3 regions of the Paenibacillus sp. GXUN7292 genome follow, and region 3 is predicted to be linked to each of the others. Evidence: riboswitches for the same ligand, from Rfam matches in the RefSeq annotation. Region 3 holds a riboswitch; each other region holds the start of a gene.
The links. A riboswitch is a leader RNA that binds a small molecule or an ion and turns the genes downstream of it on or off. The one in region 3 is predicted to bind cyclic di-GMP.
Positions count from the first base shown of each region.

Region 1: another riboswitch for cyclic di-GMP. It lies ahead of ACRRU2_RS20040 (transglutaminase domain-containing protein); the one in region 3 lies ahead of ACRRU2_RS09310 (methyl-accepting chemotaxis protein).
Region 2: another riboswitch for cyclic di-GMP. It lies ahead of ACRRU2_RS25730 (S-layer homology domain-containing protein); the one in region 3 lies ahead of ACRRU2_RS09310 (methyl-accepting chemotaxis protein).

Region 1 is NZ_JBOZWO010000028.1:24,462-27,743, forward strand. Features, by position in the region: gene ACRRU2_RS20040 (transglutaminase domain-containing protein) at 138-1,625, opposite strand; cyclic di-GMP riboswitch class I at 1,639-1,727, opposite strand; gene ACRRU2_RS20045 (PDZ domain-containing protein) at 1,798-3,093, opposite strand.
Region 2 is NZ_JBOZWO010000050.1:21,282-24,563, forward strand. Features, by position in the region: gene ACRRU2_RS25730 (S-layer homology domain-containing protein) at 1-1,564, opposite strand, end outside; cyclic di-GMP riboswitch class I at 1,676-1,761, opposite strand; gene ACRRU2_RS25735 (GntR family transcriptional regulator) at 1,819-2,529, opposite strand; gene ACRRU2_RS25740 (sugar kinase) at 2,536-3,282, opposite strand, start outside.
Region 3 is NZ_JBOZWO010000008.1:12,097-15,378, forward strand. Features, by position in the region: gene ACRRU2_RS09300 (nucleoside hydrolase) at 1-566, shown strand, start outside; gene rbsK (ribokinase) at 628-1,578, shown strand; cyclic di-GMP riboswitch class I at 1,825-1,910, shown strand; gene ACRRU2_RS09310 (methyl-accepting chemotaxis protein) at 2,016-3,282, shown strand, end outside.

The sequences.
Region 1 (3,282 bases), on a different contig from region 3:
TAGAAAGTGGAAGTTGGCGAAAAAAGAGCGCTAACGGTCATCAGTGTCCGCATCAGTGTAGGATCACAAACTTCTAAATTCTTATAATTCAAAAAAAATCCCAACCGGATCCTATCCAGGCTGGGATTAACATTATTTTAGAATGGGCTTTCTTCTGTTTTGCGATGTGTTAGTGCAAATTGTTGTGCTGTAGGATTGAAATACTTATCGCTATATTTGAAGTTGAATACTTGCTTGTCAAAATCAACATAGCCGGCATTCCATGTCGGATCTTGAATGACCCATTTGCCGCCAACCAACACTTCTACCCAAGCATGATTATCTTGCTTAGTAGTGTTGGACCAAGTTTCTCCATCCTCTGCCCAGATGGCTGTACCGTTAATAATTCTAGTTTTAATGCCTATTGAACGGTTGAGCGCTGCTGTAAGATGCACATAGCCGCTGCAAATCGCTTCTTTACGGTTTAATGTATCTATCGCTGAGTAATTAACTAGATCATTGCCCAAATAGCTTTTCACATCGTAAGCAATATTTTTGGCTACCCAATCATGAATAGCTTTTGTTTTCTCAAGATCTGTAGTTAGTCCCTTAGTAATCTTCTCAGCTAGAGCAATAATAGTTGGATGATCGCTCTCTGCATATTGTGTAGGCAGCAAATACTGCCAATCTCTCGTATCTTTATTAGTTACTGTAAATGCTGTATCGCCCCATACGACACTCTTATAGCTGCCAGAAGCATTTACATCCTTCTCGTAAATTTCAACTTTATAGGAGCCCGCTCCGTGGCGCAAGAAAATAGGAACTTCAAGCTTCTTGCCTTTGGATACGTAAACTTCCTTTTCTTCTGTTTTGCCTTTTGTAATGCGGACTAAAACAGCACGCTCTAAGGCAAACGATCCACTTAATATAATCTTACTTTGATTCGTGACTGTTGTTGATACTTTATAATTGCCTTGAGCTTGCGGCTTTAAAGGCGTAATCTCTGCATTTGGATCTTCTATGGCCGGACATGCTGGAGCAGCACTTGCAGGCTTTGCTTTTAGATCGCTTACTGATGCCTTTACATTGCGTAAAAACACAACCGCTTCTGCGCGAGTAAGCCCATCGTTAGCTGCATAGCCTTCGATTGTTTTGCTATGCTTTCCATTCGACAAATTATAGTCATAGAGCAGTTGGATGTTCTCATTCGTTGAACATGCATAACCAAGCGCATTGCCTATAATCGTTGCTACTCCGCCACGGCTTACAGCTGCGTAACGATCCTTCAAATCCCAGTTCATCTGTTTGGCATACTGCCAAACAGGCTCGTCCCACGCGGCATTATCTTGACGCTGCAGGCCATCTACTTCAAACGCGCGAAGCAGCATGCTTAAAAACTCTGCTTGCGTTACTTTATTATTAGGTCTGAATGTACCATCAGAATAACCATTAACAATACCTTGGCCTACTGCCCAATCAATAGATTCAGCAGCCCAGAAGTTTGTTGTATCCTTGAACTGTACTACTGCCGATGCTGAAGCAGCGATAGGCGCTGCAGAAGCCGCCACTGTTAGTGCAATCGATGTGGCAATGAGTTTCTTTCCCCATAATGAATACAGCTGTTGAATACGTTTAGTCAGCTTCACGTCGACTTCCCCTTTCGGTAGCTGGCTGCCACTTCTCAAAATAGAGATTGAGGCCCTTTAGCTTTGCGTCCCCGGCTTTCGGCGGGTTTGCCATTATCGTTTGAGTGTCGTTTTACCATTCACTCTACTAATCTATTAATTGAAATTTATACTACTATTTTAGCATATTTTGCTACTCAATATCACTATGATTTGTAAAAATTTTACGTCGATTTGCAGTACGTGCAGATTTCAACATTCCTAGCAAAGAAAGATTTCGGCTTTCTTGTGCATAGTATGTTGCCTGCTCGTCCGGTGCCAGTATTACCCCTAGTTGATGGTGTTCTCCGGCATAGCGTGCGCGCTGCGCAAACTTCATTTCTCCCTCTCTATTAAGCACCTCAAGCTTGCAAAAAGCAGGATTTATCATGAGGGCTGCATACAGCTGTTCCTTTGTATACACCTTTTCGCCGTTAACCTTTACAATAATTTCTCCGGGCAGCAGACCCATCGTATGAGCAGGCGTATGAGGCACTATGCCAAGTATACGTAAGCCTCTGCTGTCATGTACGTATAGAGGCGAACGGGCATTTTCATGGCGCTGGCTGCTCCATACCATCCATTCATGCAGTAAAATAGCCGCAGCAGCTGCAACCGGCAGCACCGGTGCCCACTGCCAAGCAGCAATAGCAAGCACCACAATAATTATGCTGTAAATAATAAGCTTATTGGATGCCGCTTTCGCTTTTTGCTCCGGCAGCATAGAACGTGTCAGCTCAGTAAAGCCTATCATGACCGGAAATGCAATTATCGTCCAGTTGCTATGACCGCTGCCTAGCGAAAAAAGCGGATCCCAGGGCAAGGTCAAGCCGCCGCTCGCTGCTGGCACTACCAAAAATAAAGGAACAGGCCAGAATCCTTGCAGCATATACCCCCCTACAAGCTTGCCTCGTTTGCCCTCTAGAAAAAGCGGTGTTGACAAGTTGGAGCCTTGCCAGCGTACTAGCAGTGCTTCTGCAAGATGCAGTAAGGCAACGAGCAGCAATAAAGACGCCGCTTCTATTTCTGTCAAAGATTTCACTACTGAACCCAGCCAATCCTCACGCTCTGCTAGCGGAGTAAAGCTGAATCCCCATTGCAGAATAGCAATAAGGCCAGCACTGTATGCAAAACATAAATACCTTACGCGAATGAGCAGCAGCACTGCCGCTATCCCCCACAGCCATAACAAAGCCGAAGCTGTTAAAGCTGCACCGATCCATATACCAATGATTGATGCGGCAATACCAATCACAAGACCAGCAAAAATAGCTTTAATGGTCAGAACCTTCCAGTCATGAAGCTTGACTGCAAACATTTGCCGCTCTAATCTCATTTGCCTTGTCATTTGCAGCACGATAAAAAGTATGGCCAAATAGTAAAAAGGCTGTGTAACTAGCTGCAACAATGCTTCGCCGAATTGTCCCAACCAACTGATTATTGTATTCAATGCAAGCACTCCTAGTATACGGACTTTAAGCACGCAAAATATCAAAAAAACGGTATACGGAAAATCGTAAAACGGGCACGTTTTATCAAGGATAAACGGCTTCCGTCGTCCTGTGGACGAGCGCGTTTACCTACGAAGTCAATCAAATGATCTAACGAATCGTGAGAGCGCTATTTCGTCTAAAAAGCG
Region 2 (3,282 bases), on a different contig from region 3:
TCAAATCAGCTTCCTGTACCTCAAAATGCTTCAGCACCGCCTGCAAAGCATCTGCCTTGCTCATACCATCCGTCCATGCAGCCTGTTCAAACAGTTTGGCAAAAGACTTCTCAGCTGCTTCAGCGGAAAGCTTCTCAGAGCCGCGCTCTATCAGGGACTTGGATTTGCCATCGTCGAAGCTGTACTCAGCTTTAATCTTCAGTCCGTCTTTCAGCTTCAATTCAAGCTCAAACTCTTTAATGCCATATTTCGCTTCTTCTTTATTTGATTCTTGCTTATGCTTGGAGTCAATTTTGACTTTGCTGCCATTCGAAAACTTCACTTCAGCCTCAAGCCGCTCATAGCTGCCGTCCTTTACACCCAGTGCCTGCAAAATTTGAGCCTGAATTTCTTCTTTAGACAATTGAGGCGTTAAATTTGCTTCCTTTAGGAAGGTTTTCAGCTCCTCGACAGCTGCAGCGCCTTTCAGCTTTTCTTTCTTGCCATTGCTCCACATTTCAATTTCTGCTTTTACTTTTCCTTTATTGCTCTTGTACTCCAGCTCGATGCCGGTTTTGCGGTCATTGACAAGCTTTATTTCAAGCTCATTAATTCCTGCTGCCGCCTCGTCTGCATATTCTTTACTAATAATGCTGGCCTTCCATATTACACCATTCTTGCTCATTAGCACTACGTTGTCGCCTGCAAGTATTCCTGCTGCTGTAATAAAACGATCATGGAATGCTACAGGAAAGTCTGCTGCAATTGTATAAGTCAGCGTATCGCCGTTGAAGCTTTTTACAACCATTTTAATAAGCTTATTATTCGTACTGTCAGCTTCCACACTTACAACTTTTCCTGTTACCGTTACAGAACCGTCTTGCTCCTGCAGGTTTTCACCAGTACGCTCCAGCAAAGAAGCAAGCTCTGCGCGTGTCACACTGCGTTGCGGCTTGAACGTTTCATCCGGATAACCGGAAATAATGCCTTGCTTAACTGCTACATTCACATATCCGATCGAACCCGCCGGAATTGCCTTCACATCTTTGAAATCCGGCTCTACCGACATAAGCGCAAGCGCCTCTTCCTGAAGTCCAAGCGCTTTTACTAATAAAGAAGAAACCCATACGCGGCTAGCCGGCTTTTCCGGGTCCAGCTTGCTCTCGGACGTATCGAACAAGCCTTTTTCAAGCGCAACGATAATGTATCCTCTTGCCCATTTGTACTGTTTATCGATCTTCTGCGCATCGGCAAATAGCAGCTTTCCGCCTTCGGTTTTAGCCTTCGCTTGCTCCTCCAGCCCCATCAGGCGAACAGCTGTCACGACAGCTTCAATACGGCTGACAGGCTTATTAGGACGGAAGCTGCCATCCTCGTATCCGGACAATATTTGTTTATACTTCATAAAGCCAATGGCTTGATTAGCCCAGCTTGCCTCAGCAGAATCGCTGAATTCAAATATAATTTCATCCCTTTGCTGCTCATTCTCTTCTGCTGTCTGCTCCTGCGCAAAGCTATGCCCTGCAAAGGAAAGCATTAGCACCATGCAAATCATCAGCTTTGTCAGTAGACGCATTTTTTTCATGTTGACATCATCTCCTCTATTGTTTTCATGCGATTGCTGCGAAACGCTTAATAGGCACAAAAAAAAGAGCTTATCCAGTTGCAAATAGATAAGCTCATGCTTCATCACTCTATCGGCAACTGGCTGGCATGGTCGAAATGACTTTAGCCCCTGTAGCTTTGCGTCATTACCTTTCGGTAATTTTGCCTATTAAATTATTCGCTGTCCATAATTATACAGGAAGATATCCTGTTCTAATATGATTATTAAAAAATTTAAATATAATCAATATGATAGGGCATGATGATAGTGTTGTAATACGCCACACTATATTCTATTAATTCCCCGTTCTCATCATAGGAAAAACGCAGACGCTTAAGCAGCATCGTCTGCTCGCTTACCTGTAAATATGCCGCTACCTCAGCCGGAGCTGCCTCTACGGCGAATTGATCCTGGAATTTCATTAGCATTATATTCTGCTCTTTAATTAGCTCATACAAGGACTGGCTATTTAATTGCTCCAGGCCGATGCTGCTTAGATCTGCGGATAAATAATGCGTAAAATGTGTATACGGCGCCTCGTCCAAATAATAAATCCGCTCGATTCGCACGCTCTGCTCACCGAATAGCTCATACACCTCGGACTGTTGCGCATTATGCTCGATAGAAGCCGACAGCCATTCCTTCTCGAGCTTATGCCCTTTCTCTTCGAGCAATTCCGTGAATCGCTTCCCTTTAATGCGCCCGGCAATCGCATCATTGCGAATAATTTTTGTGCGCTTGCCGCTTTTCGTTTCGAGAAAGCCTTCCTGCACAAGCTCTTTGACTGCATTGCGAACAGTGATCCGGCTCACCTTGAATTCCTCAGCCAGCTCAGGCTCCGAAGGGAAATTCGAATGAAGCGGATAGACACCGTGCAAAATACGGTCCTTCATAATATTTTTTATTTGCAAATATAAAGCTCCCTTTTCCTGATTCAGCTTCATCGTCCATTACCTCTCAATATCTCTTACTGTTTGGTTCATAGCATAAGCTGCAGCCTGGTTAATATCATGTACGTTTGCCATAGGCGTATCGCCCGCGACGGTATGAGCCAGCATGCCTGCTGCGACTGCAAATGCGATAATTTCGCCGGAAGCCAGCTGCTCCAGCACGCCATGCACGATGCCGCTAGTAAAAGCATCGCCTGCACCAATTCTATCATAAACAGCAAAGCGGTTCGCATCTGCAAAGGAAAAAGCTTGTTCCCTATAAATATAGCCTAACAGCGAATGAGTATTGTCTGGATGGATCGTACGCTGAGTACCAGCTATAACAGCGATATGATAGGCTTTTGCCACTTGCGGAATAAGCTCTAGCAGCTGCTCCTTGCGCGCTTCTGCTTGGCTCTGCATTCCAAGCACATGCAAAGCGTCCTTTTCATTCATCAGCACAATATCCGCCAGCTGCAGCATTTCCTCATAATGGGGCCGAGCGGCTTCATAGCCGTTTTTCCCCCATAACGACGGGCGATAGTTGCAATCAAAAACAACTTTTCCCCCTTTATTTTTAACAGCTGCTGCCAGCTGCTTCATTTGACCGCGCACATTGTCATTCATGGCCAAAGTAATACCGCAAAAGGTTATCGCATCCATTTTATCCGCTATTTCCGTAAAAGAGTATAGAGCGCCATCCGCTGTATTAAAGCTGCTTTCCAGCCTGTTCGTATACGTGACGCGGCTCGGCCTTGCACCAAAGCC
Region 3 (3,282 bases):
CCAGTCCCGAAGCGCCGCTTTATGTTGTGGCCATTGGGGCGATTACGAATGTAGCTTCCGCCATTTTGTTAGCGCCAGAAATTATTAATCATATTGTCGTTGTTTGGCTAGGCGGACATGCGCTGCATTGGCCGCAAACAAAGGAGTTTAATCTGGTGCAGGACGTTTGGTCCGCCAGAACGGTGCTGGATTGCGGTGCTCCGCTTGTGCTCATTCCATGTGCAGGTGTCGCTTCACATTTGATTACAAGCCTGCCTGAAATTAATGAGTATGTTAAGGACAAGGGGGCTATCGGACAATTTCTGGCGGAGCGCTATGAATCGTGCGCTAACGATCATTTTGCCTATTCTCGTGTCATTTGGGATATTTCAGCTATCGCTTGGCTGCTTCAGCCTGAAGCAGTGCCTACTGATATTGTTCATAGCCCTGTTTTAACGGATCAGGTAACGTGGAGCGTTGATCACAGCAGGCATCTGATTAGAGTTGCAAATTTCGTTAACCGTGATATGGTTTTTAAAGATTTGTTTGGAAGATTGGATGCTGCATACAGGGAAGGCAAGTTATAATAAGGTACGTGTTAAGTTTGTTTGTTCAACTTTTAAAAGTACATGAGGAGCAAAACTTGTGATGGGAAAAACGCCTGTAATTGCCGTGTTAGGCAGCTTAAATATGGATATTGTAGTAAAAAGCTCAAGATTTCCGGTACCTGGGGAAACGATATCTGGTCAAGAGGTGCATTTTGTTCCGGGCGGCAAAGGCGGCAATCAAGCGGTCGCGGCTGCTCGTTTAGGCGCAGAAGTGCGTATGATTGGGTTTGTAGGAAATGATTCGTTTGGTGACGATTTGCTGCGTTCGCTTGCAGAGAGCGGAGTGAATACAAATGGGGTTCAGCGAGCACCGTTTGCTACAGGCATTGCTTCCATTGTTCTGGCTGACAACGACAATCAAATTATTGTTGTGCCAGGAGCTAATGGCTATTGCTTGCCTGCCAATATTACTGATTTGGAAGAACAAATTGCTGCAGCGGATATTTTGCTGATGCAGTTGGAGGTGCCGTTAGAAACGATCTGCTGTGCAGCTGAGCTGGCTAAAAAACATCATAAAACGGTTGTGCTAAATCCTGCGCCTGCTATGAAGTTGCCTGATGAGCTGCTGCAGCTCGTTGACTATATTACACCGAATGAGACTGAACTATATGCTTTGACTGGGCTGAAAGCAGATGAAGCATCGCTTGAAGAGGCGATTGATTCGCTGCTGGCACAAGGTCCTGGCTGTGTAGTTGCTACACTTGGAGAAAAAGGCTCGATCTATAAGCAGAAGAACAAGACTGCGCTGCGCATGGCAGCTTATCAGGTAGAAGTGGTCGATACGACTGGTGCAGGCGATTCGTATAACGCCGCTCTTACATTTGGCATTGCTTCCGGTTATGATGAGGCAGCTCAGCTGCAGCTTGCCACTAGTGTATCCGCACTGGCTGTGACACGCTTCGGCGCGCAGCCCGGCATGCCGACGATGGAGGACGTGCAGCAATTTCTGGGCAACAATAATGAAGAGAGAAATTACAATTTCTCGGGTTGATAATGCAGGAAAGACCACATAAATAGCAGCATCGATTGCTTTGGATAGTCTTGCAATTTTTGTTCAATCGGCCTCCACTCGAAATGACGAGTGGGGGTTAATTTGTTAGTTTGGAGTTAGTGCCGGGGCGAAAAATGACGGATCAGAAGTAAGATGAGGGGTCTTTAGTCTCGCTAAAATAAAAAATATTCCCGGAAGTAGGAAGGAATAACCAGAAAAACATCGAATTAAGTGTACGTCAGAAAAAATCGAAAAAGGCAAACCCACTGAAAAGTGGCGACGCAAAGCTACAGGGGCTAAGGTCTTAGAAACTATGCCTGCCAGTTACCGTAAACGTGGAAAGTCAAACCTCCGTTTTCGGGGGTTTTTATGCATTTTTTTGAGCATACAACGGAAGGTAATGAGCACGGCTAGACATCCAGGAGGGAACAACGAAATTGACAAGTGAAAAAAATCGCATCATGCTGTTATTGACAGTGATCGTTCTCATTGTATCGATTATTGTGCATTTTCTCCATCGTTTTTTCAGTATATCCGACTATTGGTCAGGAACTCATGGGATTCATTTTGATGAACAAATCAGCTTGGTCACTAATATGTTTTTGATCGCCCCCGTTATATTTTTTACAGCTGCGCTGGTACTCTTGCGCACAAATCGAGATCATCCCTATGTCCCTTTAATGAATACACTTGCCATTACTTTCAGCAGCATCTCTATGATTGCTGGCGGGGAAGGGATGGTCGAGTATCATTTTTCTATATTTATGGTCCTAGCCATCGTAGGGTACTATGAAAAAATTACTCTCATTGTGATCATGACTGTTTTATTTGCAGTACAGCATATAGCGGGATATTTCTTTTTGGGTGCATATGTTTATGGAGTAACGGAATATCCGTTTTCCATGGTGGCAATTCACGCCTTATTCTTAATTGGAACCGCGGGCGCTATCATGTGGCAGATCATGCACAAAAGAAGGCTGCAAACGGATCTGGACGAAAAAGTACATAAGCAGCAAATTTTAAATGGCATCATGGAAAGGCTTTCTTGCAGTGCAGATAAGCTGTTTCAGGCTGCGTCGCAATTGAACAGCAATTACGAATCTAATCGGCGAGCCATTAAAGGAATGGTCAAACATATTCAAGACATTTCAAGCGGCGCCACAACACAAAAAAGACAAACCGAGGAAAGTTCATTGGCTATTCAGGAAATCGCCTCCGGTGTTCACCAGATTGCGGAAACATCGCGTACAGTTTCCGATATTTCCATAAAAACAGCAAACGAAGCCACCGAAGGAAATATTATGATCAATAAAGTTGTTGAACAGGTGCTGCGAATTAGCGAAAAGGTCACTATATCTTCTGAAAAAATAAAAATGTTGAGTCGTCGATCTGAAGAAATCAAAGGAATGGTTCATTTCATCACCCAAATCGCCTCCCAGACCAATTTACTTGCTTTGAACGCGGCGATTGAAGCGACAAGAGCCGGCGAAAATGGCGATGGATTTGCTGTAGTTGCGCACGAGGTAAGGAAATTGGCGGAGCAATCCGTAGATGCGGCGAGTAAAATTACGGGGATTATCAATTTTATCCTAGAAGACACAAGCGTTTCATCTGATTCGATGGATCAGGTGATACAGGAGATGCAAACCGGACTGGAGATGGTGCATCATACAGGCAGGGCATTCGGTATAATCCATACTTCAA